DNA from 4 places in the Paenibacillus sp. BR1-192 genome. Region 1 is predicted to be linked to each of the others. Evidence: riboswitches for the same ligand, from Rfam matches in the RefSeq annotation. Region 1 holds a riboswitch; each other region holds the start of a gene.

What was found. Region 1 has a riboswitch for thiamine pyrophosphate ahead of P0X86_RS02895 (ABC transporter substrate-binding protein). Riboswitches for the same ligand answer to the same signal wherever they lie in the genome.
Region 2: it holds a riboswitch for thiamine pyrophosphate, as region 1 does, so the genes downstream of both, P0X86_RS27810 (ECF transporter S component) here and P0X86_RS02895 (ABC transporter substrate-binding protein) in region 1, are expected to answer to the same signal.
Region 3: it holds a riboswitch for thiamine pyrophosphate, as region 1 does, so the genes downstream of both, tenA (thiaminase II) here and P0X86_RS02895 (ABC transporter substrate-binding protein) in region 1, are expected to answer to the same signal.
Region 4: it holds a riboswitch for thiamine pyrophosphate, as region 1 does, so the genes downstream of both, P0X86_RS21890 (YkoF family thiamine/hydroxymethylpyrimidine-binding protein) here and P0X86_RS02895 (ABC transporter substrate-binding protein) in region 1, are expected to answer to the same signal.

The regions. Positions count from the first base shown of each region.
Region 1 is NZ_CP120718.1:660,745-664,956, reverse strand. Features, by position in the region: gene P0X86_RS02905 (GGDEF domain-containing protein) at 24-1,559, opposite strand; gene P0X86_RS02900 (VOC family protein) at 1,820-2,203, shown strand; TPP riboswitch at 2,379-2,488, shown strand; gene P0X86_RS02895 (ABC transporter substrate-binding protein) at 2,610-3,641, shown strand; gene P0X86_RS02890 (MTH1187 family thiamine-binding protein) at 3,730-4,023, shown strand; gene P0X86_RS02885 (ABC transporter permease) at 4,020-4,212, shown strand, end outside.
Region 2 is NZ_CP120718.1:6,070,024-6,074,235, reverse strand. Features, by position in the region: gene P0X86_RS27820 (SDR family oxidoreductase) at 1-717, shown strand, start outside; gene asd (archaetidylserine decarboxylase) at 781-1,584, opposite strand; TPP riboswitch at 1,750-1,862, shown strand; gene P0X86_RS27810 (ECF transporter S component) at 1,954-2,583, shown strand; gene P0X86_RS27805 (ABC transporter ATP-binding protein) at 2,576-4,212, shown strand, end outside.
Region 3 is NZ_CP120718.1:1,451,676-1,455,887, reverse strand. Features, by position in the region: gene thiD (bifunctional hydroxymethylpyrimidine kinase/phosphomethylpyrimidine kinase) at 1-443, opposite strand, end outside; gene thiM (hydroxyethylthiazole kinase) at 440-1,282, opposite strand; gene tenA (thiaminase II) at 1,339-2,025, opposite strand; TPP riboswitch at 2,167-2,270, opposite strand; gene P0X86_RS06210 (VOC family protein) at 2,534-3,034, shown strand; gene P0X86_RS06205 (ABC transporter substrate-binding protein) at 4,143-4,212, opposite strand, start outside.
Region 4 is NZ_CP120718.1:4,890,780-4,894,991, reverse strand. Features, by position in the region: partial or broken gene P0X86_RS21905 (class I SAM-dependent methyltransferase) at 179-776, opposite strand; gene P0X86_RS21900 (nucleotidyltransferase domain-containing protein) at 1,046-1,744, shown strand; gene P0X86_RS21895 (hypothetical protein) at 1,861-1,956, shown strand; gene P0X86_RS21890 (YkoF family thiamine/hydroxymethylpyrimidine-binding protein) at 2,029-2,631, opposite strand; TPP riboswitch at 2,716-2,818, opposite strand; gene P0X86_RS21885 (nitroreductase family protein) at 3,001-3,603, opposite strand; gene P0X86_RS21880 (ABC transporter permease) at 4,127-4,212, shown strand, end outside.

The sequences.
Region 1 (4,212 bases):
TTGTCGATATCCGAATCTTTTGTCTATTCGACTTTTTGATCCAACAGCTGCAGCAGCATCGTTCGTTCCACATCGAAATGCCAGCGGGCGTTTCGCTCTTTGGCCGCATACATCGCTGCATCCGCGCGACCGATCAGCTCTTGGTCGTTCCTGGCATGATCCGGATAGACCGCGATGCCGATGCTCGGCGTGGTTCGGACCTCATGCCCTTCCAGCTCATACGGCTCGCTCAGCATCGTCCAGATCTCTTCCGCCATCCAGATCAGTTCCTGATCCTCGCCGGCCGGATGAATCACTACCGTAAATTCGTCCCCTCCTAAACGGGAAACCAGAACGCCTTTGGATTCAAGGGTTTGAAGACGGGTCGCGACCTTGCGAATCAGCAAATCGCCGGCACGATGGCCGTAGCGGTCATTCACTCGTTTAAAACGGTTCATATCCATATATAGAAGCCCTACGCGGGAACCCGCACGGTCCGCCTCCTGCAGCGAGCTCGACAGCCTCGCGTTAAAGTAGCGGCGGTTATAGAGTCCCGTAAGATCGTCGCGATGCGCCAAGGTCTCGCTCTGCATCAGGCTTTGATGCAGCCGGTCAAACAAGCGGTCATTCTCGAACTGGATCAGGATCTGCCTGATCAGAATCAGGATGACGCACAGGGATAAGCCGGTAAAAAGCCCGTTCCACCCTCCGAACCGCTGCACCATAAGGACAAACATCCCGCCAAGCACGCTGTAGGGAAGCAGATATCTTACGATCAGATTTCCGAACGAACGGGGCTCCCTCTCATCCAACGATTGATTTCGGGCATCGGGAGCTGACCGCCCTCCTGCCAAACCAATGATGAATACCGATAACGTATACAGTGGGTACAGGTATGAACGAACTTCAACACCCTTATAATCGACGAGATACATATGCAGAACATCGGCGGCAATGTACATGCTCCCGCCGAGGCATATCAGGAAGACTGCCCGTTTCCTTAACTGTCCTGTGTTAAAATACAACACCAAGGTGAAGAAAATAAGCACCGTTGCGCACAGCGGGTACAGCATGTCCACCCACAGCTTTCCCCATAAGGCTTCATTCGCCAAACCGTTAAGCTCGGGCTTGATGAAATATTCCCAGCCTACCGTCATGACCGTTATGCCAACGATCACGATATCCAGCATAAACCGCACTCCCCGAAACGAACCTTGTACGTGCCGGAACAAATAAATGAGGGCACCTGCAAACAGGATGATTTCGAATCCCCAGAATAATTGAGTCAAAATTGTACGGGAAGCGCTCTCTTTCCCCAGCCAAAAATAACAAGCATCGATGATTCGAGCCGAGGCATCCGCCATCAGCCCGGCACTTGCGATAAGCCAAAACCTTCGAAGATGCGGCTCGTAATGCCGACTGATCCGTAGTAAATAGACGGAAGCGGCAGCGGAAGCCATAATGACTAGAACACGCTGAAGCAATAAAGCATCAGGCATCCACAGAACGGTCATTATCTGAATGAATGCATATATGATGGCGAGTCGAATCCACAGATGATCTGCTGGAGTTGGACTCATAAGCATTCCTCCTCGGCCAAAAGGCAAGCTTTCTTGTCAATGCTTGTTTGTTAGGTCTTTTGAATTAATAGTTATAGTTCTCATGATACTTTTTACCCACCTAAAAGTAAAGATGAGGAAATGAAAGAAAGACCATCGATTCTACTCTATTAAACCATCGCGCTCCAAAAGCTTTCCGTCCTCAAGACCCACTTGACGTATAGGAATTATATGATAACATTTCAGTCATATCTCATATGAATCGGAAAGGGTGTTTAGCCTTGTCACAGAAACGATTGGATCATGTCGGCATTGTCGTCCGGGACCTTGAAGCCACGATTGCTTTTTACACAACCGTCGTCGGACTTGAACTGAAAGATCGCCTTACCCATACCAATGGCGTCATCCAGCTGGCATTCCTCGGATTTAACGGCAGCGACGAAACGGAAGTCGAGCTTATCCAGGGTTACAGCGACACGCTTCCCGCAGAAGGCACCGTCCATCATTTCGCCGTCAGCACCGATAACATCGAAGCGGAATATGTGCGCGTACAGGGACTGGCCGTACCTCATCTTGACGAGGAAATCGTAACGCTTCCGAACGGGTACCGCTATTTCTTCGTCCACGGTCCCGAAGGAGAATGGATTGAGTTCTTCCAGCGCTAACCGCTGGCGAACAGGATCCTATCAAAATGCTTCATCCCGTGAATGGTTAACGGGGTTCATTCTTCCAACCGCACAAGCCATGTCCAATACGAAGACCTGCCTCGTTCGCATCCCCTTCCGAACTAGACAGGTCTTTGCGTTAGGACTATAATAACGGATGTAACGTCCGAAACTTCATAAATCCCGGGGGAGCTGGAAATTGGCCGGCTGAGAGTGTATCCGATGATACTGACCCTTACACCTGATCTGGGTAATGCCAGCGTAGGAAGTCCATGTTTGCGGCAGCTATGATTTGCCGTGGTATACACTTACGCCGTCATGCGTCCTGATATCATTCAGGGCGCTTTTTTTGTGGAGTTAACGAGGTCATAGAAAGAGAAAGAGAATTCAAAGGAGAGAAGACAAAATGAAGAAGGGAAAATGGATGGCGCTGCTTCTCGCTTGCGCCCTGCTGATGGTTGCGGCGGGATGCGGTACAGGCGGACAGAACGAAAATACAGGTACCGAAGGCGCAGACGGCCAGGCGGCCGAAAAGCTCCGCGACGTACAGCTGATGCTCGATTGGTCGGCCAACACAAACCACACCGGACTGTATGCAGCCAAGGAGCTCGGGTATTATGAGGAAGAAGGGCTTAACGTCCAGATCGTCCAGCCGGGGGCCGGCGGAACGGATACGCTGGTCGCATCCGGCAAGGTGCCGTTTGGCATCAGCTACCAGGAAGGCGTCACGCTTGCCAGAACCCAAGGCCTGCCGCTTGTCTCCATTGCGGCGATTATTCAGCATAATACATCCGGCTTTGCCGCCCCCAAGGACAAGGGGATCGTCAAGGCTGGCGATTTTGAAGGGAAATCCTACGGCGGCTGGGGCTCGCCTGTTGAGGAAGCCGTCATGAAATCCATCATGGAGATCGACGGTGCCGATGTCAGCAAAGTAAATATGGTTAACATGGGCGATGCCGATTATTTTACGGCCGTCAAACGCGATATTGATTTTGCCTGGATCTTCTATGCCTGGACCGGTATCGAAGCCGAGCTCCGGAACGAGCCGCTTGACATGATCTATGTGAAGGACTACTCCGAGCAGCTTGACTATTACACGCCGGTGATCGTAACGAACGAGAAGCTGATCCAGGAGGACCCGGAGCTTGTCAAAGCATTCATGCGGGCGACCTCAAAAGGATACGACTATGCGATTCAACATCCTGAGGATGCGGCTGCCCTGCTGACGAAGGCCGTTCCCGAGCTGGATGCCGAGCTGGTTCTTGCCAGCCAGAAATGGCTGAGTCCCCGCTATCAGGATGATGCTGCCCGCTGGGGCGAGCAGAAAGCCGAAGTATGGTCGGGGTATGCAGACTGGATGTTTGAACGCAAGCTACTCGAGAAGGAGCTTGATGCGGACAGCGCCTTCACCAATGAATTTTTACCGGAGAAACCATAGGATGCATTTAATTTGGAAGAGAGACGGCCTGTCCGGCAGGCTGCCTCTCTTCCATTACAATATAGCTTGCATGAAAGGATGAGTTTAGATGGCAAACACCCTCTTGAGCATACAAGTGATACCCAGAACGCCGGATGGAGGCGACAGCATTCCTTATGTGGATGAAGCGATTCGGGTCATTCAGGAGTCGGGCGTGAAATACGAGGTCCATGCGCTCGAAACCACCTTGGAAGGAGAGCTTTCCGAGCTGCTGAAAATCGTTGAGCGCATGCATGAGGCGCTGGTGAAAGCGGGAAGTCCCAGCGTCATATCCCAGGTCAAAATCGCGCACCATCCGGGCGGCATCAGCATGGATAAGCTGACTGAGAAATACCGTCCATGAGAAAAGGCTGGTGGAGCACCGTTTGGCCGCCCGCTGCGGCGGTCCTTTTCTTTTTGACGGTATGGCAGGCCGCGGTATCGGTATTCGATATAGAGCCGTATATTTTGCCGGCGCCGACGGCCATCGGGCATGAAGCCGCCACCGGCGCCTCCGGCCTTTTTCAGCATACGCTGGCCACGCTGCAATTAA
Region 2 (4,212 bases), 1.8 Mb from region 1:
CTGTTGGCTCAGGCTGAACAAGCAGATGTTACCGGGCGTATTCACATCTTCCGATTGGATATATGTGCCGAGGAGCAGGTCAAGGCTGCTGCTTCGGCGCTGGAGCAGAAGTTCGGCCGCTTGGACGTGCTGGTGAACAACGCCGGCGAGGCGGTGGGCGGCATGGTGGAGGAAGTGCCGCTGGGGGGCTGGCGAAAGCAGATGGAGACGAATTTCTTCGGGACCGTATCGGTGACGCAGCATATGCTCCCGCTGCTGCGCAAGACCGGACGGTCCAAAATCGTTCTCATGAGCAGCATTAGCGGCAGGGTCGGCTTTCCGGGTTATGGTCCCTATGCGGCGTCCAAATTTGCGTTGGAGGGGTTCGGCGAGAGCCTGTCCATGGAGTTGATGCCCTTTGGCATCGATGTCGTGCTGGTCCAGCCCGGTGCCTACGGCACGCCGATCTGGAATAAGAGTTTTGGGGAGCTGGCGGTCAAGGAAGGATCACCCTACAGCGGTCTGCTGAAGGGCGTGCTGGACTATTCCGAGCGGACGGCCAGGGAAAGCGGAGATCCGCAGGAGGTAGCCCGTCTTGTGGCAAGCATATCGTCCATGACCAAACCGAGGTTCCGCTATACGCTGCCCCGAGGCACGCGGCTGACCGCGCGGATCAAGGGACTGCTGCCGGATCGGCTGTTTCAGCGGATCATTTACCGGCTGCTGAACAGGCGGTAATCCTTCATCCGTCGAATGTTTCATGGACTTAGCTTATAGCGCATGCTTGGAAGGCGAAAGGAATTACCCTTTTCGGGCTGTGGAAGGGTGCAGCAAACCGAGCAGTTCTCCCATCTTCACCTTGGAGCCCGGTTCCAAGTCACCGCGGGGTGTAAATGTGCCGTTCTCCGTCAAGAGCACGACGGTAGAGCCGAATTCAAAGTACGCAAGTTCGTCGCCAATGTCGTATTTCTTCACGCTCTCGTCGGCATAACGGATGCTGCTTACGTTCATGGCTCCGACCTTCACGACCGCAACTTCGCCGAATTCATGGGCAATATAGGTAATGAGGCGCTCGTTGCGGCTGAGCACGTTTCGGATATGGGTCATCGCAAAATCGTTCACGGGGTATACCCGGCCCTTCAAATGCTCGCTTTCCGCTTGAATGCCGGTTACCGGGGAATGTATGCGATGATAGTCGGTCGGGCTTAAATACAATACGAATGCATAACCGTTGATATAATTCTCCATTCTCGGTGACTTGGCGAGCAGCTCGCTCAGGGTATAATCCTGTCCCTTGACGCTGAGGATGGTGCCGGCGTTGACGGCGCACATCGCCGAAATCGTGGCATCGACGGGGCTTACCATGGCATCGGCGGTGTCGTCTATGGCGCGCAGGCCTATTTTTAACCGGCGGGAAAAGAATTCGTTCAACGAACGGTATTCGTGGATCTCCTTCTCCGCTTCATGCGCCGGGATTTGGTAGATTCGTATAAATGCAGGTATTAGATGACGGCTCAGCCGGCTGTGGGAACAATGCCCCATGATGCGGGACAGCCACTTGCGGGAGGACAGCTCGGTCATCAGACGCAGCAATTGTTTAGCCATGTCATTCTCCTTTGTGCATAGGTGTCGGCAATAAAACGTTGGTGGAAAAGCCAATCACTCTGATATTGACATAGAATGAGCCGGAAATCAATAAATAGCCATTTTTGAAAAAAGGTTCTTGCTAATTGGGGAACGAATGTGTATTTTAAGATTAACATGAAACCGAATAGGGAATACGGGGGCTTGAGTGAATCAGGCTGAGATTGCAGCTGCTATCCGCTGTTGACCGTTAATCTGAACTGGGTAATGCCAGCGTAGAGAATATCCGACCCTGCCTACATAGGGCCTATTTTTCCGTCTGCGCGTTTTTCCAGACGGTTTTTTGTTGTGTTTATACAAAAATAGCGGTGGAGAGGGGAATGTGTTGTTATGGGAACGTCAGTGCAGGAAAAATTGGGGGTACAGCCTAGAAAAGGGCTGCGTTTAAGCGATATTTTGGTGACGGTGCTGGTATCGCTGGTGCTTGGCGTCATTTATCATTTCTGGGGATCGGTTTACAATCTGCTGAAACCGCTGTTCTTCGAAGCGGATGAACTGTTATACGGCATGTGGTTCGCAGCGGCCACGCTCGCTTACCTGCTGATCCGCAAGCCGGGAGTGGCCATCATCGCGGAGGTGGCGGCGGCCCACGTGGAAGTGCTGTTCGGGAGCGGCTGGGGACTGACGCTGCTGCTGTACGGTCTCATTCAAGGGCTGGGCGCGGAATTGGTATTCGCGGCGTTCCGTTACCGGAGCACCTCGGCGTGGACGGTGGTGATTGCCGGGGCCGGCGCGGCGGTCGGCTCGATGGTGATGGACTTCTATTACAGTTATACCGATGATCTTCAGACCTGGATGTTCCTCGCCAAGTATGGCATGCGGATTCTCAGCGGCGCCGTCATTGCCGGCTTGCTCATGCTGCTGCTGGCCAAAGCGTTGGACCGTACGGGCGTCACATCCCTGCTGCGCCCTGCGTCCAAGAAGGATTATGAAGCACTGGATGATCCGCGTCATGTCTAAAACCGCCGCCCGCTTGGTTTCGTCTTCAACCGCGGAGGCGGTTACGGAGCAGGCCGTGCATGTGGAGGGATTGCGCCTGAAGTATCCGGGCGAGGAGCGTTTGATGTTTAAGGACTTGTCCTTCTCGGCTGCCCGCGGGGAAAAGGTGCTGCTGCTCGGTCCGAGCGGCTGCGGCAAATCCACGCTGCTTCAGGTGCTTAGCGGGATGATTCCCCGCGCCACGGAGGTGCCGATGAAATGCGAAGCCCAGCTGGTGCCTCGCTCTTGGGGATATGTATTCCAAGATCCGGATACCCAGTTCTGCATGCCGTACGTGGATGAAGAGCTGGCCTTCGTGCTGGAGAACCTCAGCGTTCCCCGCGACGAGATGAAGGAGCGAATGCAAGCCGTCCTGCATGAGGTTGGGCTTGACCTTCAGGAGCTGCATATGCCGATCAGTCATCTGTCGCAGGGGATGAAGCAGAGGCTTGCGCTGGCTTCGGCCCTTCTGCTGGAGCCGGAGGTGCTGTTCCTCGATGAGCCGTCCGCCCTGCTCGACCCGGAAGGCAGGGAGCAAATCTGGTCAGCGGTGAAGGCCGTATCGGAAGGGCGTACGCTGATTATCGTGGAGCACCGGATTGAAGAAATGGCCCAATACGTGGACCGCGTGGTGCTGTTCACCCCGGATGGCGCCATTCTGGGCGATGGTCCGCCGGCAGCGATATTCGCCGAGTATGCGCGCGAGCTTCAGGCGTATGGCATCTGGTATCCCGGCGTATGGGAGGATTATGCGGAGTCTCGGGCAGGACGGGAGCTGTTTGCTCCGGTAGACGCGCCAGGCGATGAGCTGGGAAGTCTCTTGCCTGAGGCAGACTCATCGTTTGCCCACCTTGGGGAGCCTGTCATTCGGTTAGATGATTTCCGGGGACTGCGATGGGAGAAACCGGTCGTCTCTCTTCCTTCGGCTGAGGTATATCCCGGAGATTTCATTGCGGTGATCGGGCCCAACGGCGCAGGCAAAAGCTCGTTGCTGCTCAGTTTGATGGGGCTCCTGCGCGCCGAAGGGACCTATGTGCTCTGCGGGGAGGAGGTCATCCAGGGCAAGCGCAGGAAAGTGCGGAAGAAGAGAGAGCGGCAGCTGCGCCAAATCGGATTCGTGTTTCAGAATCCGGAGCTTCAGTTTCTGACGGAACGTATCGGCGATGAGGTGATGTACTCGCTGCTGGTGGACCATATGCCGCCGGAAGAAGCGAAGGCACGGGCCGACCGCTGCCTGGAACGCTTTGGGCTGGACGGCATGGATAACAGGCACCCGTACCAGCTGTCGACAGGCCAGAAGCGCCGGCTGAGCGTTGCCACGGCCATGGCAAGGCAGCCGGCCGTCCTGCTCCTGGATGAACCGACCTTCGGACAGGATGCGCGGAACACGTTCGCGATTCTGGAGATGTGCGAACGGCTGCGCCGCGCCGGAACCGCCATTCTCATGGTGACCCATGAAATGGAGATCGCGCAGCGGGCGGCCACGCACATCTGGGAGATTCGGGAAGGGCGGTTGACGTCAAGTTTGCCTTCCCCGCGCTGGTGTAGCGGGACGGAATACGGACGGGAGACGGGCAAAGCGAATCATACCGATGCGTCGCGGGATACGCT
Region 3 (4,212 bases), 790 kb from region 1:
ACTTCGGCCTCCGGTATATTGGGGGTGACGATCAACGCCAGCGGCAGCAAATCTTCTCTTAAAGCCTGCACCGCTTCGCCCTGCAGCAGCTCCGCTCCGCCCTTGGCGATCATCACGGGATCGACAACGACCTTCCCCCAGCCGAATGCCCGAATCCGGTCAGCAACCAGCCGAATGATCTCGGCGTTGAACAGCATGCCCGTCTTCAATGCATCTATCCCGAGGTCCGATCCAACCGCTTCAATCTGCTCCGCAGTTGCTTCGGGCGGCAGCGGATATACGCCGTGAACCCCCAAAGTATTCTGCACCGTGATCGCGGTAATCGCCGACATGCCGTACACGCCGAGTTCCTGGAAGGTTTTTAGATCGGCCTGAATGCCGGCGCCGCCACCGCTGTCAGACCCGGCAATCGTCAGGGCACGGGGTATGCGAGCCTCGCTCATCGCGTGCCTCCGGCAGCCGCCGCTCCCGCTTCCAGCACAGCGGCATACCCTTCCAGCGATCCTGGATGAAGCTTCGCCAGCTCGTCCAGGAAAGTTATCTGGAAGCTTCCCGGTCCCAGATCTGCCGTTCGCTCAGCAGCTTTCGCCGCCGCGGCCCCATAGAAGGCCAGACCCGCCGTACCTGCAAGCAGCAGGTTTGCTTCCACCGCGGCAAAGGCACCCAGCACCGAGGTCAGCAGGCAGCCTGCGCCGGTCACCTTCGTAAGCAGAGCATCCCCTCCGGTAATGATGCGCACTTCCGTTCCATCGGTAATCACGTCCTCTTCACCGGTAATGGCCACGATCGTGCCTAACTCGCGCGCCGACCGCACGGCCAGCTCGGCATGATTGCTGCCTGCGCTATTGCCTGCGTCTACGCCCTTGATCTCGCGGATCTCCCCGATAAGGTGAGCGACTTCAGCCGCATTTCCGCGCACGAGCGAAACCTTCACCTCGCTTAGGATCCGCAGCGCCGACTCCGTCCGAAAACGGGTCGCTCCCGCGCCGACCGGGTCCAGCAGCACCGGCACGCCATGGGCATTCGCCGATTGCCCGGCGATAATCATCGCATCCACCAGCTCGCGGTTCAGCGTACCGATGTTCAATACGAGCGCGCCCGCGATGGCGGCCATATCCGCCACTTCCTCCGGCGCGTAAGCCATCACCGGCGACGCGCCCAGCGCGTACAAGCCGTTAGCCGTAAAATTCGTAACCACCACGTTCGTCATATTGTGAACGAGGGGGCTCGTCTGCTGTACCTTCGTTAAAAGCGCCGAAACCTCTTTTTCCCATGAATGCATTTATATCAGCCTCTCTTCGCTATAATGGAATTCCATGTGCTTGCGAACATCGCTCTTTACAGCACGGCAGCCTCCAACTGCACCGGCCATTCCTCCTGCTTATAAGCCATGTCCCAGAACAGATACTCCAGCTGGCAGCTCAGCATGAAATGCTCCCTCATCCGTTCCCGCTCGGCTGCCGTCGCACGATCCGCCCATGCATCGAGACGGTCGCGGAATTTGGCTGTCGCGTCTTCCCCCCGGTTTCCGTAGAAAGAAATCCAGTCGTAAAACGGATGGGAGGCATCCGGCTTCACCTCATTCAACAGCTTGCGGCCAATCTCCAGGTACGTCCATGGGCACGGCAGCAGCACGGCCATAATCTCCCCCAAACTACCCTCGTGCGCCACCGTCAGCATATGACGGATGTAATGATGCGCGGACGGAGCCAGCGGATATCCTTGAAGCTCCTCATAGGTCACCCCGGCAGCTGCGCAAAAATTCTGATGCGGGTGCACCTCGCTGTGCAGGATGAATGAAATCTGTTCGTTAAAGGCCGCAATCTCTTCCCGGCTGGTCGATTTGGAAATGGCTATTCCGTATATCCGCATGTAGGCATTCAAATACTCAAAATCCTGCTTCACATAGTGAATCAACTGCTCCCGCTCCAGATTCCCCTCGGCAATGCCTTTTACGAAGGGATGATCGAAGATTGCTTGAAAAATGCCTCCCGCCTGCTGACGGAGCTCTTGCGTGAAACTCATGTTTGTCCCCACCTCCAACATATTGAAGAGCAGGAAGTCCGTAAGACACGACTTTTCAGACAACGCTAAAAAGCCGCCCCGAAAACTGGAGCGGCTTCGTCAACAAGCCCGGGTGCGCCAAAAAAACGCACCGAGACCTCATATTCGAAGGCTCCACTTTCCTACGCTAGTACGAACTAGATCAGGTTCAAAGGGTCCAAGATACGCTCTTGTCTCAGCCGCCAACGGCTCCCCTAGTGGACTTCCTATTCTTTTGTCTAATACTGTACATAGGTTTGAGGGTAGTGTCAAACGTTAACAGTTTGTGGACGGAACCTCAAGCTCGAACCTTCCTCCGACCGCGTGATTGTGACGATGTACGGTGGCGGCTGTCTTTTCGCAAGATAAAAACGCAGGCTACCCCAAACTCATTCCGGAAACACTGACGCTCAGCTGTCATATATGCCCCCGCATAATGAGTGCATAAGCACAATTCAAATAAATGAAATTTAAAGGAGCGAGCGTATTTATGACGTACCGATTGAAAACGGTTAAACCCATTCCGGATGGCTACACCTCCGTGACGCCGTGGATCATCTCAAGAAACTCCGCAGCGCTGATCGATTTCCTCAAGCAGGCTTTTCGAGCCGAAGAGTTAGCCCGCGTCTATGTTGGCGATGGTGTCATCGGCCATGCCGAGGTGCGAATCGGGGATGCCGTCGTCATGATGTTTGACGCAAAGCCGGAATGGCCGGATAGCCCGGCATACCTCCGTTTGTATGTTGAGGATTGCGATGACGTGTATCGGCAAGCGCTGGCCGCAGGTGCGGTCTCGGTGACGGAGCCAACGACCTTGTTCTTCGGCGATCGGGTGGGACGGGTACGGGACCCGTTCGGCAACTTATGGTGGGTACAGACACGAATGGAGGACCTCACTCCGATGGAAATGGAACAGCGTGCCCAAGACCCGGAATACATCCAAGCGATGACCTATGTTGCAGGGGCGGAGATCGTGGTGAAGATGTCGTAAAAAGTTACCGTGAAGCGAGCGTTATTACAGGGAGGACATGGGTGGATTCGGTGTCCCAGGGGTGTGCATGGATGGCTGCTGACCAAAACAACTTAGAACACCATAACTTAGAGTAGCTTTGGGTTAGAGGTAGAATCCGGTATATAGTTGGTGCTACTACTGGTCCTGGTACTACTACTGGTCTTGGTGTGACTACTGGTCTTGGTGCGACTACTGGTCTTGTGCGACTACTGTTCTTGGTACGACTACGGTATTGATGCTACTACTGGTCTTGGTGCTACTACTGGTCTTGGTGCGACCGCTCGAGGACTAGCGGACTGAGGATACGTTATTTAGCTGAATAGGCGTAATTTTTGATGGCTAACGGACACCAGATACGTTATTCATAGAATATGATGGCAAAAGGACAGTCTATTGCGGTAATAAGGGATCCTGTGTCCGTTTGATCTAAGAATCGAGGGTTAATCAGGGAAATAAGGGATCTGGTGTCCGTTAACTGGTGGTCTAGGTGCGACTACTGGTTTTGTTGCTATTTTTTCGTCTTGGTGCTACTGCTCATCTTGGTGCGATTACTAGCCTGGTGCTGCCTCTCGTGTCTAAATGCTACAGCTGGTCTTGGTGCTACTACTGGTCTTGTGCGACTACTGGTCTTGGTGCGACTACTGGTCTTGGTGTGACCGCCCGAGGACAAGCGGACTGAGGATACGTTATTTAGCTGAAAAGGCGTAATTTTTGATGGCTAACGGACACCAGATACGTTATTCATAGAATATGATGGCAAAAGGACAGTCTATTGCGGAAATAAGGGATCCTGTGTCCGTTTGATCTGAGAATCGGGGGTTAATCAGGGAAATAAGGGACCCTGTGTCCGTTAACAGGTCATGGTTAGCGGCATGATGCCCGGAGTTGGTTAGGCTGTACTGGCGAGCGATGTGACATACAACTGCATACCGGCGGTACTTCGACGTTGCGATGCTGGCGACGCGCGATGTTAAAAAAGGAGGCATCCCAAAAGATCCCAGATCTTTCGGAGTGCCTCCTTTATCCGCTTGTTCCTAGCATCTTCCGCTATACGATGATACTAGCCTTCAGCATCCGTCTTCATTCCTTACTGAATGCCGTAAAACTCCTGCAGCTGGTCGATCATCAGGTTGGCCGCCAGAATGCCGCCTGCCGTA
Region 4 (4,212 bases), 3.0 Mb from region 1:
TGAGTCCTCCTCAACAACATAGGATATATTTACCATGATTATAGCATCGACGGGCTAAACTAGATATAACGAATTGACAAAAAGTGTTGAATTAGGTCGAAAGAACTGAGTGTGATGGGAGTGAGGGGAAGCATAGCCATATGCAGATCCCCTCTTGATGCATAGAGATGAGGCCGGATTATTTCACTGCACGAAATAAGACGGAAGCGAGATAATCCGTATTATCCAGAATCATGCGGTCATGCTTGAACAGCGTTTCCCAGAGCGCAGCATCGAACAGGAGTCCTTTATCGCGCTGCTCAAACGCATCCAGATGACGGGTTTGCTCTTCCTTTAATTGCTCGTTGAAGTGGTTGTACTCCAAAAATTCAGCCTGCTTAAAACCGCAAGACAAAAGGGACCCCGCCCATTCTTCCCTCATCATCAGATTAGGAATGCCGAAGAATTCGAGCAGCTCCTTAAGCTTCGGCTCCGGCATCGGCTTATCCAGCAGCAGTTCCCTGTCCAGCAGGACGCCTCCGCGATCCAGAACGCGGTAATATTCGGGCAGCGATTTCGAGGTATCCGTAAATACGGTGACGGACTCGGCCATGATCAGATCAAACCGGTTGTCTTCAAAAGGCAGCGCGCATACATCCGCCTGCAGGAACTCCACGTCCATACCCATGGCTTCGGCTCTTGCGCGGGCTTTTTTTGATCATATTTTCGTTCAGGTCAATGGCGGTTACTTGATAACCCATCTCCGAAAGATGACAGGCGGTTCTGCCGGTTCCGCACCCTACCTCCAAAATGCGGCTGCCCGGTTGAATGGGATAATTCTTCAGCATTCTGAGGGTTGCCTCGAATCCTCCCGGGTGGGCACTGCCCATGCCTAATCTGGAGAGCATGTGAATGTAATTCATCTCATCTATCCCTTCTTCCTTATCGTCAATGCGGGTAATCGTTTATTTACCATATGATTCAGGTACGTTTGGGGTTTTCGTTGAATTTAATATTTTGAGCCCTTTTTTGTGGCGGATGAGAGAATTACTGGAGGAAAACGGCCATGAGACTGGAACCGACGGAGGCAGCGATACGCGTCATGCAACGAAATTATCCCGACTGCTTGCTTGCCGTACTTGGCGGCAGCGCGAGCAGTGGTGAATATAATGAACAATCCGATCTGGACATCATCGTCATTGAACGGGACGGATATGACTTCAGCAGGAAGACGATCGAGGCGCATGGCTGGATCGCGGAAATATTCATATTGTCTTTATCCTCCTATCGCGAATATTTCGACGAGGGAGTGCTGGCGGCGAATCCGTCTTTGCAGCGGATGGTCGCCGAAGGTACGGTGCTGCGTTCGTTGCCTGAGGGAGAAGAGGTGCGGGCGGATGCCCGGAATGATTTGATTTACGGCCCCATGCCCTTGTCGTCGAGCGATATTGCCGAATACCGCTACATCCTGACCGAGTTTTTGCTGGACTTGACAAGTCCCCGCAGGGAAGGCGAAAAATGGTTTACTGTACACAAAATAGCGTCGACTCTATGCGAATTCGTGCTGAGGGCAAACCGGGAGTGGACGGGTGAAGGGAAGATGCTGTTTCGTTTATTCAACCGCTATAGCCCAGCTATGGGGGATCGACTGGAGGCAGCGCTTCTGGCGATTTATCGGGAGGACGATCCTGCGGACCTTATTGCAGTGACGGAGGAAGCGCTCAGGCCGTACGGAGGCAGGCTGCTGGTCGGTTATGAGGAATAAATAAGCCCTGCATAAAAAAGAGGGGGGTACATTAGCCGTGACGCTCGCCCGCCATAAGCAATAAGATAATAACGTGATTAACTCACGTCATTCTTTTAAATCCAGGAGGGATCTTCATGAGCGGAGCATACGGCGGCGCATGGGGCAATTCAGTAGGAACTATATTGGTTCTCTTTATCCTGCTCGTAATCATCTTGAGTGCTTGGGTTTAAACACCGTCAAATTCTTGCCTGCAATTGATAAAGGCCCGGCGCGTGCCGGGCCTTTATCTGTTGGAAAGGACCTTAAGCTTTGGCTTTGGGGGATGGGCTGTGGGCCGAAACCACCGCGGTCATGACCAGATGGCTGCTGTCGGATTGAATCGCATGTTGGAACGCGTCTTCGAGTGATCCGAACACCCGGGACAACGCCCCGTCCAATCGGCTGGCGTAATGTACGCTTCCACCGAATGTGCCCGCTGCCTTCGCACGATCCACTTCTGCGTAAATGACATCCATGTAATTGGCGCTACCCATCGGGTAAAGCGCGAATTGGCAGGCCGTTTCGATATCGGCGCGTTCCCCGATATCGTGGTTTAAGCGGGTCGAATCCTCATTCATATACGCATCGGCATCCGTATCGCCTGGGCAGCCGATAGAATAAGTACCGTTAAACACCGTGTGCACGCCGCTAGCCGCGGCATAAGCGAATATTGCTCTCGTCACATCAAACACATGCTCCGCACGGCCGCGAATACAAGTGCTTACATCATCCGTTTGGATCCAGACCTTATCCGAATCCACGGAACGAAGCGCTTCCGTGATCACTTCAACGAACCGATCCGTCATGGGAAATACCGAGAACCGGCAACCCACGATCCGGCTGGTTCCGCATACAAGCTCATTCATAAATTTTTTCCTCCCCATTGTATAAGTCCACGCAAAAAAACCGCACCCCATGAAGAAGTGCAGTTATGCCTACGCAAAGAAATAAACATAAATGCTACACTTCCCCACGCTAGTATGATCTAGATCGGGTGATAAGGGTTAACGGCGGTCCGCCGTCTCTCAGCACATGGCACCCCTAGTACAGCCAAACATCAAATATGCAGTTGGTATCAAGCCGGCTCCAAGAACTTCCGAAGATCAGAAGGCGGAAGGCCTGCTTCCTGTGTTATTGTATCGTTTTGCCGGCAGGTTTTCAATGGCAGGGCACCATAAAAAAGCCGCCTATTCCAATCCTCAGGGCTTGGGTAGGCGGCTTAGGCCGGCTATGGCTTACTTGTATACCTTCACGCGATCTTCAAGCGGCGCAAATTCTTTTTCGCCCGGATCTGCAACCGGTTTGCCGAAAGGCATTTGAGCGATCAGCTTCCAGTTTTCCGGAATGTTCCATTCGGACTTCACTTTCTCGTCGATCAACGGGTTGTAATGCTGGAGGGATGCGCCCAGGCCTTCTGCCTCGAGGGACGTCCATACCACGAATTGCAGCATGCCGTTGGATTGGTTCGACCAAACCGGGAAATTGTCGGCATACAGCGCGAACTTTTGCTGCAGGTCGGCAACTACGTTATTGTCCTCGAAGAAGAGAACAGTGCCGTATCCAGCGCGGAATGCACCCATTTTTTCAGCTGTGGATTTGAAAGCCTCTTCGTCTCCGACAACCTCTTTCAGAATGCCTTCGGTCAGGTTCCACAGTTTGTCATGCTGTTCGCCAAGCAGTACAACGACGCGTGCGCTTTGGGAGTTGAAAGAAGACGGAGTATATTTAACGGCTTCATTAACTATCTCCTGGATGCGTTCGTCGGAAATGACCGGGTCTTTGCTGATGGCATAATGGGAACGGCGATGCTTAAGTGCTGCTGAAAAATCTTTAGACATTGAAAAAAACCTCCTGATGTAATCATGTTTGCATAAGCCTGATAACAAAGATGTCCTTTAATTCAAGCAAATATGCATGTTGAGTTGAATTGCTGTCGTTGAATTATCATTCCACATTAACTTACGTTTAGTTAGAAATAATAATTATGTTAGCATATTAATATAACTTAGAGGGATTGTCAACGCTTCGAAGGAAAGTTAATTTATATTTTTTATACCCGGTTACTGAGAATTAAATCAGCTTCTACATACGTATGTATTTCGGGAACCGCGAATCCAAGCGGCTCAGCCTCGGTGATATAAAGTTTATCTCTGCGAAACTCCATATTATGAACAAATCATGAACAAATGATACTTGGATGAACAAATTAAATGATTTTGATTCTCAATTATACTTGTCGACTGAGAATGAGAATGATATAATCCATATCAGAACGCAATTGATAATCAATCTCAATGAGAATGGTTGGGGAATTGCTGACTGCCGGAGTTTCGACAGACATACGCCATAGAAGGAAGAACCATGAAGATTAGATACTTATTCGCAGCCGTTGTGGTACTCTCCATAATCTCGTTATTTATTGGAGTTAAAGATATCTCGCCACTGGA